DNA from 3 places in the Sporomusa sp. 246TCP1 genome. Region 2 is predicted to be linked to each of the others. Evidence: riboswitches for the same ligand, from Rfam matches in the RefSeq annotation. Region 2 holds a riboswitch; each other region holds the start of a gene.
What was found. A riboswitch is a leader RNA that binds a small molecule or an ion and turns the genes downstream of it on or off. The one in region 2 is predicted to bind cobalamin.
Positions count from the first base shown of each region.

Region 1 (6,290 bases), 190 kb from region 2:
CTATTTATTATGCCGGGATTTTTATCTTAGTACGCGAGTCAAGACTCCCGCTTCTACAGGCGGCGTTGGTTCAGGTGGAATAGACTCTCCACCTGAATTCCCGATGGTTCAGCTTTGCTGAAACGAGTTCACTTAGATAAATCTAGAATACAACCCTCCTTGTAAGCTTACAGGGAGGGTTGTATTTTTTATTAAAATGCACAGAGAAGCTTTTAGGAGAGGAGGTCAGCATTTTGCTAAGAAGGGGGAGTTGAGGCTAATGTGAAACCAGGAGAATATGTGTAAATAAAATATAAATGATTAAGAAATTTCACAAAATATCCTCAGGTGAGGGATTTACGTTTCAAACCAAATAGTCTAATCTAAAAAAAGGAACTGCATAGTGTGTATGCTTAAAAGCAATTAATCTCCTTAACATTAGAAAATAATGCAAGTAACTCAAAACAAAAAGAAAATATTGCTGGGATAGGTGCCTGACGAGAGGTTGCTGAAAATATTCAGACGCAAACGCAAAGATGAGTATTTTCATAACAACATGTAGGGCTTAAAAGGGAAGACCGGTGAAAAAACCGGCGCGGTCCCGCCACTGTAACGGGGAGTAAATCCGCATAGATGTCACTGGAGCATAGCTTTGGGAAGACGCGGGTGAGCAAAGATCCGGAGCCAGGAGAACTGCCTGTCTAAGAATCGCCGTTTGACCTACGAACGATAGGGAGGAGATTACGAAACCTGTAAGTAGAAAGGTTGTATTTCTATTGACAGTATGACGTATGCGCTCCCGTTGAAATCGGGAGCTTTTTTCATGCAAATCCGGATACATTGGAGTTTAACATTACAATTATCCATTCTAACGTCTTTACCCCAATTTTAGGATTGGTGGCAAATATAACGGTGAAAATTGAGGGAAAACGATGTATTGGTCAAACTATTGGGAAGCTTTTCATCAGGATAATCAGGGAATCTGCATTTTAAACCATAAATTGGAAAATATTTATTCAAATGAAAAGGCAAAACAGGTGTTCAAAAACATCACTCCCGGACTATTTCAACAATTCAAAAGCGTTTGCCGACGTTTTATGGCTATGGTTAAAGCAAAAGAAACGAGTTTGTCTAATTATAGCGATATGTTAAATCATCAGCGCGATACCATCAGTTTTAGTTGTTTTTCGTTTTATTTAGACAAGCAGGCATATATTATGGTGGTTTTTGACTATAGCGCCAGTGATGAAATTAACTTAGCCGATGGGACGACGTTTACGTTACGGGAAAAAGATATTCTCCAGGCAATCGCAGCTGGAAAAACAAATAAAGAAATCAGTGAAATACTCAGGATTGGCTTTGAAACCGTGAAATCACATGTAAAAAACCTGCTTGCCAAAACGGGGACAAGTTCCCGGACTGAACTAATTAGTAAATATTGGCACCTTAAAAACAATACCGTTGGCACGCCTAATTATGCAGTGTTTAAAAAAAAGTAATATTGAATAGCCCAAGTGCTTACTCAAGGTGGCAATGCGATCTTGAACAATTAAGCACTACGAGGGGGGGATTTATGAAACACAAAAAAATTGAAGAGCTAACCAAAAAAATGTTAGCTTGTGGCTATAATGATGATCAGATCAAGCATATCCTCAGAGATTCCATTGAGAACAATTTAGATGACGATGGCAGTTTGCAAGAGAAATTAATTATTGATGTCCTGGAAAGTTATATTGAATTTGGAACCAAGTGTAAACAAGGAATTAAATAAAATAATATGGGTACAGGTGCTATTTAGAGCTTAATAGGGAAGACCGGTTAAAGGCCGGCGCGGTCACGCCACTGTAATGGGGAGCAATGCCAAGAAATACCACTGGAGCTAATTGTTCCGGGAAGGTTTGGAGACGCGATGATCCTAAGCCAGGAGAACTGCCTGTCTGACAATCGCCATTTGTACCTGCGTGCGACAGGGAGGAGATTACTGCAAGTGACCGAATACATCATCTGGCCGCTGGCGTAATAAAGCTTAACTCCTGAAAAGGGAGTTTTTTTATTGGAAATTTGTAAATTTAGCAGCAGGTTGCTATCTGTAGAATGAAAGGTTGTGATTGCTTGGCATATTTAAGTATTTTAAAAAGAAATAAAAAGCTGGAAGCAGCTATAGCTTTGGGGTGCCTTATGCTGACACAGACATCATATGCCACTCAGGAAGACCAGGATAATATGAAAGAGTTTAAATTGGAAACTATTACTGTTGAAGCCAAAAGACCGGACTGGGAGAGCAAGTTGTCTCCTGGAACGGTGACGGTCATTAAACCTGAAACGTTTTCCGGCGAGCAAAAAGACTTGCCTGAAATGCTAAAACAGGTTCCGGGAATTTTTGTGCGCGAAGTCAACGGCAAAGGGCAGTACACTACCGTCAGCGTACGCGGTTCCACTGCCGCACAAGTAGGAGTTTTTGTTGACGGCGTTTTGACAAATCTTGGCGGTGACGCTGCCGTTGATATTTCGGCTATTCCCGTAAGAAATGTCGAAAGGATAGAGGTATATCGCGGTTACATTCCTGTAAGGTTTGGCGGTACTTATATGGGGGGAGTTATCAATATTGTTACCAAAAAGCCTGAAAAGACTGATGTTAGCGCTGAGATCGGCATAAGCTCCTACGGAGGAAGAAACTCTGCCCTGGAATTTACGTCTCCTTTAAGCACAGGCTCATTACTATTTGGTCTGAACAGAGAACAAAGCGGCGGCGATTTTAAATACACTAACTTTGCCGCGGAATCATATGGCGAAGATAGTACTCGTTACCGTAAATACAATGACTTTAAAAATACGGACGCTATCATCAAATGGCAGGATGATCACTGGATGATTAAAGGCAGCTACAAGAAAGTTGACAGGCATTTGCCGAATAATCTGTGGCCTGAAGGATCTATTGCCAATGCATATGATCCGGGAGCTAAAACGGATCTGGCGGACATTAATCTTGCGGAAGGCAAACGTCAGACTATCGACAGTAAGGAACTGCAGGTTAGCCGCAGAGCGCAGGCGGGCAATCTGGAATGGGGCTGGTCTTTGAATTATCTTGATCAGGACAAAAATTACCGGGTTGAGAAAATTAAAAATCCTTATTTCTACTATTGGTCTACCCCTCTTCGCGCCTGGAGCACTTATGACAGTACGCGCTGGGGTGAAAAAATTGATGGAAGTTACAAGCTTAATGATAATAACCTGATAGAATTTTTAGTCAGCTATTCGAAAGAAAAAATGGATGTTGACGGCTCGAATCTAAAAACAGCAAATAGCAATTATGATTCATTCCGCAGTTATTATGAGCAGGAATTGTTTAATATCCAATTGCAGGACACAGTTAGGCTGGACAAAGAAGGCACCTGGCAATTGACTCCAAGCATCAGATACAACCGATCTGAAATTCTTGGAAAAAGCCATCGTGACAAAACAAGTGGTCACAGCTGGGTGCAAAAGGAAGAAACTCAGTCTAATGGTAAAACTACCTGGCAATTGGCTGTTAAAAATGATTTTAATGAAAACTTTTCAATGCGGGTAACTGGCGGCACTTATTACCGACTGCTGAATCTCTATGAAATTGCAGGTGATGGTGCCGGAATCTTGCCACCGCCTAAGGACAAGAACGCCAGCGGCACCGCCTATCCGCTGCCGGAGGAAGGGAAGCAGTTTGATCTAAGCGGCCTTTGGCGAAATAAGTGGTTTGGGTCCGAAACCTCCTGCCTGACCTTGACTTATTTCTGGCGGGACTCGGATAGTATGCTGCAGCTTTCCCGCCGCGGTTATGATTATTGGTGTTATTTCAATGACAACAAGGGTAAAGTGTATGGACTTGAAATGCAGAACAACTATTCCTGGAAAAAATTTGACCTCAATCTTTACGCCACTTATACCAAGAGCAAGTTACAGCGCCAGGACAGCGCCTATGCGGATTACGGTTCGGAGTACACCCAGGGTTATAAAGACATCTGGGCCACGTATCAGCCGGAATGGCAGACCGGCTTGCGGCTTACGAATAAACCGTCGGATAAATTCGATATTTATGCCGAACTCAAATACCGTGACGAGATGTTTACCAATGCAGTTAAAGACAAACGGGGCGGGCATTATGCTTATGAAAGCGGCGCTCCGATCAGCGCTTTAACAACGTTTGACCTAGGCGTCAAGTTCAAACCAACCAAAGACTGGCAGATTACTGTCGGCTGTAATGACGTTTTTGACGCTGCCAGTGATTTGAAAATCAGCTATCGCGACTATTCTGACAAGAATATCAGTGTTAATCCTGAATATCCTTTGGCAGGAAGAACTTTCTTTGTAAACGCACATTATGACTTTTAAGTTGTTCGAGGGTTTAATGGAGGTGTAAATATATGAAGTGTTATTTAAACAGGCGTAAAGTCAACCGCGCATTAGCCTTACGCGTCACAACCGCGCTTCTTGGCGGTTATTTATTTACAATGCCGGTTTTGGCGGCCGACCTGGGTGTTGTCACGACGTATTCGTATGGCGGTACTGCTGCCGGGCAGGTAGGCACGATTACGGGCTCCAGAGTAGAAGCTACCGTTGATGCTCAGGGACAGGTGAAAATTGACAGCGGCATTAACGCCGATGCGCAAAGCTTCAGTATCATTGATGACAACGGACAGGTACGCATTTTTATTCGACAAAGGACAGAAAACGGCAAGCAGAGCTTGGTTGTTGATCCGGAAGGAAACTGGAAATCGGTTATTGCCTCCACTGATTTGACTGCCGAGCCCAATATTCATGCGGTTGCCTATAAAGGGCATTATCTCTTTGCAACAGGCTACGACTACGGTAAATTGATTGTTGCTGATTCTGCAAAGAACTATCAACAATCGCATGTTTATGAAGTGCCTGATGCGGTAAAAAATGCTACCGCAGGCTATAGCGCGTCAACTGCTTATCACGGCGAAGGGCTTGTTGGAAGAGGTAATGAACTATACGCGCTGTTTACCTGTAATCCTCAAGGGGGCAATGATACTTATGCCGACAGTTTTGTCATTCATTATACGATTGCTGTCGATGGCAGCCTGGAATATAAAGACTATACCAGAGTCGGCAAAAACACGATGGACATGGAAGAATATAATAACGTACTGCTGACGGCCAGCAGCGGCGGCTATCAGAACGGTGGCGGAAAAGCCAACGCCGAAACCGCGCTGCACTATGTCAGGCTGGACGAAACCGGTACGCCTGTGGCTGAAAAAGTTACTTATAAAGGCGCAGTGGCCTTAAAAGGGGAGTATAGGAGTGTTTCGGTATCTCCTGATGGCTTTGCCTATGTTTTTACAGGTAACTATGATAACAGCTGGGCAGGTATGAACGGAGCTGTTTATCGCACAACGGTAAGTAATTTGCTGTCATCCTCTCCGGACAACTGGCAGAAGATCATTGACGTCGACAATGTTCCGGGTTATGCCTGGGGTGTTGATGTGGAAAGTACACCGCATCGTCTGTGGTTTGTCAGCGGGAATAAGATATTAGTTTATTTGGACGGTCAAACAACACCAATAGAGTTCAATATGACTTCAAGTGGACTGACCAGTCTGGGTGACGCTAACATAAATGGCTTTGACACTATAAAAACAGATGTCGTTACTGGTGCTACAGATAATATTGTCAAGGCCGGCAATCTCGCGGACGCAACTGCGAATTATACCACAAAAATAAGCGGCACAGGTGCTGCGGATGAAATGAATGCCTATTATCTTGGTACGGAAACAATTGCCAATAATCTCTACAACGTTTTTACTTTCAAAAAGGATGCAGTCATCGGCTTGGGCACGAATCAGTTGGGCGATAAAACCACTAACGTACTGGCTGCTGTTTATGGCTGCAACGGCAGGGACCTTACTATCAATGCTGAAAGCAGTTCAGGCGCCAAGGACAAAACGCTTACTCTGAACGTAACAAACTATGCAGGCACTCCCTCAGGTGTATATGCCGGTAATGGGAAAAACGTCACTATAAATGCCGGCACATTGAATATTAATACAGTTGCTTATAAAGATGGTGAAACTGTAACAAATGCTATCTGGAATGACACTGCTCAGGATAAGAGCAGTATCATCACAATAAATGCTGATACGAACATTTCCATGCAAGGGGGACAAGGAGGGCATGCAGTTGCTGTTACCAAGACTGACCGTTGGGGCGAAAAGTCTACTGCTGCTGATCAAAAATCGGAAATCATTATAAATGGTAATTTGAAAATTGGCGATGCTTCTACGGGCGCTTACGGCGTGGGTCTTAATACCAAGAAT
Region 1 covers NZ_CM170492.1:2,216,990-2,223,279, reverse strand. The annotation lists cobalamin riboswitch at 501-694, shown strand; gene AC1ECB_RS10730 (response regulator transcription factor) at 912-1,478, shown strand; gene AC1ECB_RS10725 (hypothetical protein) at 1,553-1,750, shown strand; cobalamin riboswitch at 1,748-1,930, shown strand; gene AC1ECB_RS10720 (TonB-dependent receptor plug domain-containing protein) at 2,092-4,344, shown strand; gene AC1ECB_RS10715 (beta strand repeat-containing protein) at 4,377-6,290, shown strand, end outside.
Region 1: another riboswitch for cobalamin. It lies ahead of AC1ECB_RS10720 (TonB-dependent receptor plug domain-containing protein); the one in region 2 lies ahead of AC1ECB_RS10005 (TonB-dependent receptor plug domain-containing protein).

Region 2 (6,290 bases):
GCTCAGAGTTGGCGTCCCGCCTGATTATTACAGGTTCATCGACTTCATCTGGCAGATTTTTGCGCACCCGGTTAATCGCCTTAGACGCATCAATAGACGCGATATCGGTATTGGCCGTATAGTCAAACTCTAATACTATCGTAGCTTTTTCTGGTTTTGCTATCGCGAGAATCTTTTGCAAATGTGATAAAGATGCAAGTTCCTTCTCTAAAGGTTTAATGACACTTTCTTCCATTTCCTCCACACTTGCCCCTGAATATTCAACAGATATAGAGAAATAAGGATTATTCAGTGTCGGCAATAACTCAACCCCGATGTGAAAGAAACTATATAAACCAAGCACCACAAATAACATAACAATCATTGTTATGCCTACAGGACGTTGAATGGAAAAGCGAGTAATGTTCATAAGACTGTTCCTCTTGCTTCCACTTCAACCACCGTATCCTGTTTAAGGCGGGCGATATTACTGACCGCCACGCGCTCTCCTTCGTTAATGCCTGTAAGTATCTCCACAGAATCATCATTGCGTTGGCCAGTTGTCACCAGGCGTTGTTCGGCTTGATTGTTATCATTAATTACAAATACGTATTTCTTACCATTTTTTTCCGAAATAGCCGTTTTGGCAACAAATATAGTCTGCTTTCTTAGTAGCCCAATAATATCAGCATGGGCAAACATACCGCTTCTTATCGCCGGCTCTCTCTGCGTCAGTACTAGTCTAACAGTAAAAGCCTGAGTCTTAGCATCACTTGCCGGACTCACATAAATAATCGTGCCCGGATATTCCTGCCCCAGCGAGTCAATAGCAATCTTCACCTGCATGCCAATACGAATTTGAGCTGCATGCTGTTCGGAGACCTGACAATCAATGTAGCTGCTGCCATTATCAACAACAGTTAGTAGCTTTTGACCTGCCGGAACAAAAGCGCCTTCTTCCGCCTGCCGGTAACCGATGATTCCGTCCCGCGGTGCACGCAGTATCATATCTTCACGCTGCTTTTCCAACGCTTCCAGATTATAGTCTGCCTTAGCCAGTGCGGCCTGTTTGCTTTCCAATATTGCCGGAATGCCGCCTTCCATGGCCTGTTCCTGTAAAGCCGCCAAAGCAGACTTGGCATTAATCATTTGCTGCTTTGCCGTATCAAGCGTCTCACGGGAAACAGCTCCACTAGTATGTAAGGTCTCATAACGCTGATAATTAGCAAGATTCCGTTCATAATCAGCCGCTGCTTTCTGATAGTCTGCAGAAAAGGACGCTTTTGTTTCGATGGTTTCAGCTCTGGCCTGCCGGATGGCTGCCATTGTCTGGGCAATGGCAAGTTCGATATCCTTAGTATCCTGCACAACCAGCACTTGCCCGGCAGTTACAGGCTGCCCCAATTCTACGGCAACCTGTGTGATATACCCCTTATACTTGGGGGCTATATCGACCTGCGCTGCCGCCACTGTCTGGCCGTTTAATACAATCCTTGACAACATATCCTGCCGCCGGACAGTCTCTACTGACACCAAAGGTTTCATCGCACTAATCTTAGCCATATTTACCGAACTAGTATTATGGGTTTTCCAAGACATCATTGCTCCGAGAAAAACTACAGCTCCCACCACAACTCCGAACATCAGTCGGCGCTTTCTGCTGTTAATAATTTTTCTCATTTTTAGATATGTTCACTCCCTTCCTGCCAAACTGTCAGCTATCCCGCCTATCGTAACACGCCAATAACCGCCAACTAATCTGATTGACGGTTATTGCAAAATTTATCCATTAAAATACAGCTTTTACCCCTATTACATAGTTACGCCCGCCACGCGGATAACTGGCATAACCGTCATAATACTTATCAAAAATATTGTTAACAGTGAGAAAGGTTGTATATTCCTTGCTTAATTTCCAATTGACATCAGCATCCCACACCCAAAAACTTTTTTCGATATACTTGTAGTATTTAGGGTCTGTTCTATCAAATGCCGCTGTGCCTTTAACATCAACACTTACTTTTTTATCCGCATAGGATACACCAATATTCCAGGTCTTTTTAGGAATATTGGTGTCTTGGGTATAATTCGCGCTGCCGCTTTTATTTTGGGCATCCACATAATTAAAGCCGACAAATCCTGTTAGTACAGGAGTCAACTGTTTACTTACCTGAAGTTCAATGCCATCGGCTTTTTGTTTATCAATATTTGACGGTATCCAATGTTGGTTATTTACATCTGTGCCAATATCCTTCCAGGTAATGGCATCCGACAATTTGCGTTTAAAATATGAAATTTTTCCTTCGGTAGTATCATCAAATCTGTGGTTCATACCCACTTCCATACTCCAGCCGGTTTCCGGCTTTAAATCAGGATTGCCGTCATATGTATAGGTCTTCGATCCATAGGTATTTACCTGATGCGGCCAGTACAAATCGTCAAACCGCGGGGCGTGAAATACCTCGCCCCATGATGCGTAATAAGTAGTTCTGTTACTGGCTTTATAATTTGCCGCAACATGTGGAGTTGAACTCTTGCCATATACGCCATTATCATCGTAACGAAAGCCCGGAGTTAAACTAAATTTTTCAGCTATATCCCATCTATCCTGGAGGTAAAGCCCCTTTACGGTATTATCTTTATTGCCATAAGATGAACTTTGGATTTCATCCTTACGCCAGTCAATTCCTGAGGTCAACGTATGCTTATCACCAAGTTTTGAATTAATTTGGTAATTGAATCCTTTAATTCTTACATCATGGTCAGAGCTTTCACTAAACCGATGGGAAGCATTCTGATAGACCTTTACTTGGTAATCGGTAGTGGCTGAGGTGCTTTCTTTGTAAGTAATATCCCAATTGTGCTGCCTGATCTTGTCATATTCAGCCGCAGCTTTAGTTTCATTTTCATCATTAAAATATTCATAGGATACTGTCAAATCACCATTGCCCACCTTGTTATCCAGCCTCAGGGTATACGCATTTTGATCAACACCTGTATAATCGACAGTCTTACCACTGCCATCGGTATAATTGCCTAAATGTTTTTTATCAGCACTAAAATACCAACCAAAGTCACCCTCTTTTCCCTGATTTGTCATTGAAAAATTGCGACCATCCCAATTGCCGCCAGAAACCTTGACAGTAGTTTGATTTTTTTCCCCCTTTTTGGTGATGATATTAATTACGCCGCCAACAGCATCCGCACCATATAAGGCCGATCGCCCACCTTTTACAATTTCAATACGTTCAATATTTTCTGTACCTACAAGGCCTGTCAAGTTAGTAGTTGCCGAGCCAAAGCCGCCAATGCCATTTGGCATGTTCATTCGCCGGCCATCAATCATAACAATGACCTGTTCACTACCATTGATAAAAGGAGCACTAATACTGCCTGGATTACCATATGAGCCGATATTCACCCCGGGAGTATGTTTTAATATATCTCCTAAATTGTGATAATTTCCTTTCTCAATCTCTTCACTGGTGATTACCGTTACATTCGCTGCCGTTTCCGATATTTTAGTTGGCATGCGATTGGCCGTAATCACTACCTGGTCAAAAGCAAACTGGTCTTGCTCCTCCGCCTGAGCGCCGCCTGGAATCTGACATAACAACGCGCTTGTCACCATAGCATACAGCAAAGCATTTCTTTTTTTAGTCGTTTTCATTTTTTTCATCAATGATTTCTCCTTTAGTTAAAGATTTAACAAAAAAAATACACTTCCAGAACTGACCCGGAAGTATATTGGCGGTACTTTTGTAGTTTGTTAAAAACCTAACAAACCATTGCTAAAAATCCCCTTCCCCATCGCTCGCGGGTCAAACGGTGATTGTCAGACAGGCAGTTCTCCTGGCTCTGGATCATCGCTTCTCCACGCCTTCCCAAGATATTCTCAGTGACATATTGTGGAGTTGCTCCTCATTACAGTGGCGGGACCGCGCCGGTTTTTCACCGACTTCCCTATTAAGCCTTGCGGCACCTGTCTTCTTTCGATATTCAATTACACGGTAAAATTTCACATCGGCGCATCCATCCAGAAACCTGCAACCAAAAGCCTGGCATCTTCTTCTGTCAAAACGGTGCGCACGGTAACAGCCGCCTTTTCTTTTTCAAACTTCACTTTGTAAGTAAAAATGGTGAAAGTCTCTTTTGGTTCGGCAGTAACCAGCTCTTTGGAAACATAGTTGCCGAGTTTTTGTTTGATCGACTGGCTGAGCAGCCGGAACTGAGATTCCGGCAAACTGCTTTTCATCTTCTGATCGAAGTTTGCGGAAAAACTTGTGTAATCACTCCGGTTAATGCCAGTAAGCATAGATTCGGTAAATTGATCAGCTGAATGTTGCCTATCCTGCGGTGAAACAGCCGGTGGCAGTGCTTCACCACCATGCGCTTGACTAATCTGATTTTCCACAATCTTTACAACCAGCGCCGACCAAGCCCGGACATCAGCCGCCAGTTCGCCGGTAGCTACCGCCGGAGACAATACCTGATACTTTCCCGCAGTGAGTAAGAGCAGATCATTGCCAGCCTTAGCCAGTTCATCTGTATTTAGCAATTGCCACTGATTTTGATCCAATAAGTGAACATACAGTGACGTACTTGTTACCAGAGCCGGCTCTTTGTCCACTTGGCGCAGCGATGCTAAAAAATGTTGTTTGTCAACTGTTCCGTATTCTTGTTGATATTGTTGATAAAGGCTGTCCTCAGTTACGCCGAAGCGGTTCATACGTCGCAGCACACTGTGCTGTTTTTGCGGGGATAAACCGCTCTGACGCAGCAAAGCATCCTTGACGGCTTGTTTGACGGTGCGACCAATCAGTTCTCCCAGTTTGGCATGTTTGCCTGCATCCTCCAAATATAGAGGTGATCCTGGGTTAGTGATCACAATCGTCTGATCTGTTCCTGAGCCGGTAGCCAATCCGGTCGAAAACCGGCTGCCGGCTACCAGTTCCTGCAAGGCTGCTGTTTTGGCCTCAGTGCAAGTCACAAGCGCTCTGGCCATAGTGCCAGCGGGAAGATCGGCATCAATAACTAACATAATATTAATAGTCCCGGCTTTATACGATGCCGGCTTTTTGCCAGGAGTAAAATACGATGCCGGATCGCCGACCCGCCCGCCGTTGCCTTCCACACCGCCGGTAGCGATGGCAGTTACGGTAAGCGACTGATAGCTTTCAGACTGTATCACAGCATTCTCCATCGATGCAGCTGTACCCATACTGGTCACTTTGCCGGGATTCAAGCCCAGCTGTCCGGCCACTTGCTGCATATATTGAGGGTAGTTTGCACCGGTTACACCAATGGCGCCTTTCATATCATGATTAAACACTGCCTTAAGATCATGCCGGATGCCACCGTTGATCACTGAAGTGCTCAATACATCCCGCGGAGCATGGAAAGCCACGATCAGACTGGTACCCTGCCGATATACCTTATCCCCGGTCGATAAGGTAGACACAGGTATTTGATCACTACCCAAACAGGGAATAGCGCCACTCCACAAAATAATAACCACCAGCAGCCCTTGTAACCACTTTTTCATTGTTTTCCTCCCTCGTACGATTACTTGCAAAATCAACGATGATTGTCAGTCAGACCGCTCTCCTGCCCCGGGTCAACAATGACTCGCATGACCCTGACTGTGGCAGTGACCCTTGCTGCAGCAATGAACATGTCCATGGTGCGGATGAGCCATGGCGGCTTTGAGATGAGCTATATAGATATCTTGAATAGCTGTATTTTCACCTAAGCCACTAAAATATACCTCAACCGCAAAGCCTGCCGCTACTAGCTGTGATTTAGCTGAATCCTCTTCCTCGCCAGCCATATCATTAGTGGCATGGTCACCGGCTACCAGCATAAATGGCATCAATGTAACCTTCTTTACCTGTTTCTGTTTGAGCTTGCTGATAATTCTGGCTAGTGACGGATATCCTTCCACCGTATAAATATACGTATTTGTAAATCCGGCATCTTCAAGCTTTAATTGAAGCACACCATAGGCGGCATTGGCCGGATGCATCCCGCCATGTCCCATAAGTACAACAGCATGTGCCGAATCCGCTGCCGACAATTGAGCTGCCAGCGCTTTTATGGCAATTTCGTAATCATCAGGATGGTTGTCCTGCCCCATGGCGTAGAGCAGCGGACGGCCTAACCGGATTTTTTCAAAAACCTTCTCATGGGTATAATGACTAACAATTCTTCGAATCTTTTCATATTCAGCCCCTGGCACAATATGCAGCGGCTGAATATATACTTCCTGAACCCCTTCAGCCTGAAGCCGCTCTAAGGCTTGTGTCTCATTA
Region 2 covers NZ_CM170492.1:2,024,716-2,031,005, forward strand. The annotation lists gene AC1ECB_RS09995 (efflux RND transporter permease subunit) at 1-409, opposite strand, end outside; gene AC1ECB_RS10000 (efflux RND transporter periplasmic adaptor subunit) at 406-1,659, opposite strand; gene AC1ECB_RS10005 (TonB-dependent receptor plug domain-containing protein) at 1,769-3,658, opposite strand; cobalamin riboswitch at 3,805-3,980, opposite strand; gene AC1ECB_RS10010 (adenosylcobinamide amidohydrolase) at 3,998-5,524, opposite strand; gene AC1ECB_RS10015 (sirohydrochlorin cobaltochelatase) at 5,597-6,290, opposite strand, start outside.

Region 3 (6,290 bases), 840 kb from region 2:
AGCCCGTATGCGCTGACCCGTGTGCTGCGCCAGTTCTGCTGGTTCATTGAGAATTTCTACCAGGTCAACCAGAAAGGCTATGTCTATACGCCGCCCCTGTCCTGCGAGGTGGTCAGCCAGGTAGATGATCAGGCCGGCCTGGCCGGGGAGGCGTATGCGGCAGCCACCACAGAAAAGGAGGGGGAAGAGGATGCCAACCGATGATTTGCGGGCAAGCCTTCTCAAAAAGAAGACGGAAATAACCCGGTTAAAAACCGACAAGGCCCAGGCCCTGCAGCAAATTTCCGAGCATAACAAGGTGTTTTCTCAAGCCGTTGCCACCGGACTTAGCCTAAAGGCAACAGCCGGAGCGGCAGCAGGGCAGGCCGTGGAAACCGCCAAAAGCCATATTAAGCGAAGTGCGCAACAAGCTATTGACTTGGTGGCGACCATCGCTGAGCTGGAGCAGGAAGTCGCCCAATTAGAGCAGCAGCTGTATGACGTCGATCAATTGGAGCAAAAGAAAAAGGACTTTAAAAAGCCGAAGCGGGCCAAACCCATCGCGAAAAAAGCGGCCGAACAGGTAACCGTTTTGTTTCTGGCGGCCAATGCCCTGAAGGACGCTCCGTTGGAGCTGGATGCCGAAGCCAGGGATATCCAGGAAAATATTCGTAAATCCGCGCGCCGCGACGCCATCAACTTTGTCACCCGCTGGGCGACGCAGCCGCTCGACATCCTGCAGGCCATCAACGAGACCAGTCCTCAGTTGGTGCATTTCAGCGGCCACGGCTCGGAAAATGATGAGCTGATTCTGCAGGGTGACGACGGCCAGCCCAAAATGGTGCGCCTGGCCGCCATTGTGCAGGTCATGCTGAGCGCCGCCGACACCATCCGACTGGTGTTTTTCAATGTCTGCTTTTCCAATGATGAAGCGAAAGCGGTCGTCAAGTACGTCGAGGCGGCAGTCGGTATGAACACGGCCATCGGCGACGAGGCAGCCAGGGTATTCGCCGCCCAGTTTTATTCAGCCCTCGGCTTTGGCAAGTCATTAAAAATTGCCTTCGAGCAGGCCAAGGCGGCCTTAATGCTGGAAGGCATACCGGAAGAAAATACGCCGCTCTTATTTGTCAAAGAAGGTCTTGACCCGGCTCAGCTCGTATTTATTAAGGAATAAAACAGCGAGTTGGAGAGAGTGAATTATCATGCAGCAACAACAGGAAGTCAGCCTTGACCTGGTGCCGTTTATGGCCAGGGGCATAGCTCAAAACAAGGTCGCCCGGTCCGTGCTGGATAGAATCTGCGGCGCCGGTGGCATCGTGATCGACAGCACTATGACTCCCCGGCGGCGTGCTTATGACAGCTATTTCCGGGAAAGTGACGTACTCACCGAACTGTATTGCCAAAAAGCCACAGACCTGCTTGTCACTTCGTTTCAGGAAAATGACAACGGACAAAAAGCGGCAGCGGCGTTTGAACAACTGCTGAAAAAATGCTGGCGGCCGATTTATACGTATGTAAAAACAAAAGACAAAGAAGTCCCATTCGAATCGTTTTGGCGGTTGTTAATGAAAAAAGAACCCAGAGTGACGCCCCGTGAATTGCGCAATCTGCCCGCGCCGCCGGTGCTGCTGGACAAACGTCAGCGGCCGCTTAAGCCGTATGTCAATAAAAAGGATATGCTGGACGGCGATTTTGCAATTTTTTGGCATCTGGTCAATGCTTTCGGGAAAACCCTCACGGAACAGGGACCCCTGTTCCACTCTAATTTTCAGGCCCACCTCCGGGCGCAGGAAAAAATGACAGGGGAACGGCCAGCTTCCGTCTTGACGGACCGGCAAAAAGAACTGTCCGAAACGCTCTGGCAGTCCATTGACCAAAAACTAAAGGGAATTCCGGCCAGTTTGGACGAGTATTTTCATACTTTAGAATATACCCGGACCACCGGGTATATGTTCAAACGAGAAAACTTCAGCGGCCTGCCGTTCGACGCCATTGCGCGGGTGCCGGTCAGCCGGTGGGAACTCAGGCGCGCCATAGAGACGATGGCTGCCTCCCTGCCCGACGAGACTCAGGTAACGGCTGAACTTAAGCAGGCGGCCCTGGATTTTTTCGCTCGCACGCTGCTGATCCGTGCTTGTGCGGTCGAGTATGATAACCTGCGAACCTTTGCGTTACGGGAAATCCGGCGGGAGGGAAAAACGGCGGCCAAGCGTTTGCAAGTTGACAAGCTGAAAGCAGAGCTGGCCCAAGTGCAGAAAAAGAATGCGGTGTTGGAAGAAATGCTGGCGGCCAAACAAAGGGTATTGAATGAACTCCAGCTTAAAATAGATAAAAACGAGATTGCCCGGCAAAAAGAAAGCGAGCAATGGCAGGAAAAACTGGACGATACCAATCGGATACTGGACAAGCTGCTTGCCTCCTCAAATCAGGAAAACGAGCCGGAAAAGGAGCTTAGTCCGGAAATCATCGAAGCCATTGCCTGGCTGAAGGTTGTTATTCTCGGCGGGCGTACGGATTGGCAGCAACGCCTAAAGCAAAAGTATCAAAACTTTAGCATGATTTCGTCTGAAAATGTGAAATTCGATCTGTCGGTACTGGATGCGGCCGATGTCATTGTGATCAATTGGAAACATTTGGGGCATAGCTTGTTTTACCGGACGGTAAACTATGCCGGCAAATATAATAAGCCGATTGTATATCTCGGCAAGAGCAATGAGAAACATCTGCTTAAAGCACTGTACCGGGAATGTATTTTGTCTAAAGAAGAAAGGGGTTAGTATTGAAAAAGGAGGCATCCCCCATGAAACAGCATGTCTTTTTAGTGAAAAACAGAACGGTAGGGACGGGCTGACCCGCAACTCCTGGGGCAGTACCGACAGTATAGAACTAAGCCCTGATAAAATCCAGGATAATACAAGAAGTATACGATAACTCCCTGCAAATTCAAACAATCTCGCAACCAGTGAGTTTTCCATAATTTATTCTCCCTTCAACAAAAAATAGAAGTCTGCTGCAGCTTTGCAACTGACTTCTATTTTAAAGAAGATGATATAGAACTAATACTCCATATAGATTGTTTTAGCTCCATTTAGTCAAAGCGATTTTCGGTAAGCTGAGGGAGAAATATGCATTACAGCCTTAAAGGCACTGGCAAATTTGCTGGAATTTTCATAGCCGACGTTACCGGCAATAACCGTGATGCTATCTTGACTCGTAAGCAGCATGGAGGTTGCTGCCTGCATGCGATACGTGCGTATATAAGTAACACGTCAGTCCTTTTCTTATAGTATACTCCTAGAATAAAAAATATGCAACCGGTTACAACAAACACGCCCTCAATAAACATCAGCGGGCCTGCCCGGATAGCCGGTGGGTCATGAAGAAATAGGGGAAACGTGTCAGAAAAGACAGGAAAAAGCAGAACGAAAATTGGTGACAATTGGCAATTGCTGTGTTAAAATAAATTAATAACAAGAAGCGGACAACCACATAGTGTAATGGTACAGGTGCCCGCAAGGGCTTCATAGAAAAGCCGGTGTAAGACCGGCGCGGTCCCGCCAATGTAATGGGGAGCAAAGCCAAGAAATGCCACTGGGAGGAAAGTCCTGGGAAGGTTTGGCGGCGCGAGGAACCAGAGTCAGGAGAACTGCCTGTACAACAGTCACCATTTGACCTGCGCGTGCTCAGGGAGGGGATTTGATGTGTAGTTTACACCGGCAGTGTTGCCGTATAAACGCCGAAGCCTTTCTGAGTGATTATCGCAGAGGGGCTTCTTTTGTTTACTAGTGCCGGTAGCTGGTAACGCAGGACGGGTTGCCTGATTGCCAGGGAGCGCCAGTAAATGCCTGGGAGGATACTCTGGCCAGGGTATTAATTCATCCTGGATTGTGTCAAAAAGCAACAATTACAGAAACAACAACTGAATATTGCAAGGGATAGGTGCCCGCAAGGGCTTAATAGGGAAGTTTGGTGCAAAGCCAACACGGTCCCGCCACTGTAACGGGGAGCAATGCCGAGATATGCCACTGGGATGAAGGTCTTGGGAAGGTTTGGCAAAGCCATGAACCGCAAGTCAGGAGAACTGCCTGTCCGACAATCGCCGTTTTTCACCCACGAGGTATGGGGAGGGGATTACGTAACGTTGCCGGGACATGCCGGTAGCTTAGCGTAACCACACTCCCGGTCAGGGAGTTTTTTGTTTGCCCGCAGACGATGCGGGAAGACAGGCCAAAGAAAAATGATAGGAGTATACCCAGTGAAAAAATTACAAAACAAACTGGCAGTGCTGATCGCAATTGCATTTTTCGTATCCGGCATTTTCGGACTGTTAGCGCCGACCCAGACGCTGGCCGCCAAGGCCAACAGCAAGCAAACGGTTGGCTATGTTAACCGACAACAAGTTTTCGCCAGTTACCCCGGCATACAGGACCTCATGAACCGTATCCAGACCCTGCGGGACGAGGCACAAAAAGACTACGACACCAATGCCAAAGATCTGCCGGCAGCCGACAAGCAAACCTACAGCGATAAATTGGCCCGGCAGGAAGCCCAGCGGGAAGATGAATTGATGAAGCCGGTGGGAGATAAAATTGAGGCATCCATTAAGGCCGTCGCTGAGGAAAAAGGACTGACAGCAATTTTTGACGCAGCAACCGTGGTCTACGGTGGTACAGATATCACCGCCGATGTGATAACCAAAGTAAAACAATAAGCAGCAGCGATAGTGTACCTGAGCCTAACCGTCCTGCCCGGACGTGCTAACGACGTCCGGACAGGCTGCGATATGAATTTGTTTCAGGAGGCAATAATGTCACCTACCCGCAACAGGGCCGGACCTACTATTTGACCGCCCAGTATTTCTTCTAAACCAACGCAACTTTGCCGCGCTGATGCCCAGGCAGAGGCAAACCAGGCCTGGACAGATTGTCCGGGCCTGTTTGCCGATATCGCCGGAATCGCTTGTCTCTCACAGGGAGGAAGAGAGCAAGGCAGGATTGTCATGAATACACAATTTTTTAGAGGGAGAAGGAGGATTATGATGAATACACAGGTCATTTTGCCTGACAACAAAATCGTGGGCACCGGCTGGCGGCCGCCATTGCCCGATCTGCGCGACTATGATGAGTGCCATCCCAACCTGCAGGAAACGATAAAACGCCTGGGGATCGATGCGGCCGCGCCTTTGCCGGCCAAGGCGGATTTGCGCCAGTGGTGCAGCACACCGGTGCCGGAGCAGGGCCAGTTGGGGGCCTGTACCGCCCATGCGGCGGCAGCCATCATTGAATATTTTCAGAACCGGGCCTTTGGCAAGCATTTTACCGCCTCCCGGCTGCTCTGGCAATCAATCCGGAAGGGGTATGGCGGCAGATTGAACCGCTTTTAGCCGGTAAGCTAGATGATGCCGCCTTTGCCGGCCGGATTTTGGACATGATTGCCCAGGGGGAAATCGCCTGATGTTGATTATGTAATTACTAATGGTCTTACCTTGCTCCAAGATAAGGTCTATTTATCGCAAACTTTTATAATGACCAATTCATATTTTGTGTTTGAGTTTTAACCATGTGATGATATAAGCCGTCTTGTTTTAGCAAATCATCAGGTCTGCCTTGCTGAGAGACATATCCATCAGACAAAACGACGATCTTATCGGCATTGGCGACGGTTCTCATACGATGGGCAATAATCAAAACCGTTTTATTTTTAATCAGTTCTGCCAAGGCCGCCTGAATCTTTGTTTCATTTTCCACATCCAAGGAAGCAGTGGCTTCATCCAATAAGATGATGGGCGCATCTTTAAGAATGGCCCTGGCGATAGAAATACGCTGGCGTTCTCCGCCTGATAATATAGAACCATTTTCGCCAATAATTGTATCGTAACCCATAGGCATACGCGATACGAAGTCATCACACATAGCCAGCCTTGCCGCCTCTTTTACTTCTTCATCTGTTGCATTACGTTTTCCCAAACGAATATTTTCTATGACAGTGTCATTAAATAAGGTGACATCCTGAAAAACAATCGCATAATTTTTCAGCAGCGCTTCGGGATCTATTGCCGTTATATCCTGGCCTCCCAGCGTAATCTTACCGGAAGTTGCATCCCAGAAACGTGCCGCCAGTTTTGCAGCCGTACTCTTGCCACCGCCGGAGGGACCTACAAGAGCTGTCACCTCTCCTTGTTTTGCCAAGAAAGAAACATCCTTTAAAACCGGTTCATCGGTATTGTAAGAAAATGCGACATGGTCAAATTCGATGTCATATCCATTCAGTTTATAATTTTTTTCACCGCGTTGAACAGGCTGTGCTTCCAT
Region 3 covers NZ_CM170492.1:2,864,785-2,871,074, reverse strand. The annotation lists gene AC1ECB_RS13275 (hypothetical protein) at 1-204, shown strand, start outside; gene AC1ECB_RS13270 (CHAT domain-containing protein) at 191-1,153, shown strand; gene AC1ECB_RS13265 (hypothetical protein) at 1,182-2,756, shown strand; gene AC1ECB_RS13260 (helix-turn-helix domain-containing protein) at 3,072-3,236, opposite strand; cobalamin riboswitch at 3,467-3,647, shown strand; cobalamin riboswitch at 3,900-4,082, shown strand; gene AC1ECB_RS13255 (OmpH/Skp family outer membrane protein) at 4,235-4,690, shown strand; gene AC1ECB_RS13250 (hypothetical protein) at 5,015-5,362, shown strand; gene AC1ECB_RS13245 (ABC transporter ATP-binding protein) at 5,499-6,290, opposite strand, start outside.
Region 3: another riboswitch for cobalamin. It lies ahead of AC1ECB_RS13255 (OmpH/Skp family outer membrane protein); the one in region 2 lies ahead of AC1ECB_RS10005 (TonB-dependent receptor plug domain-containing protein).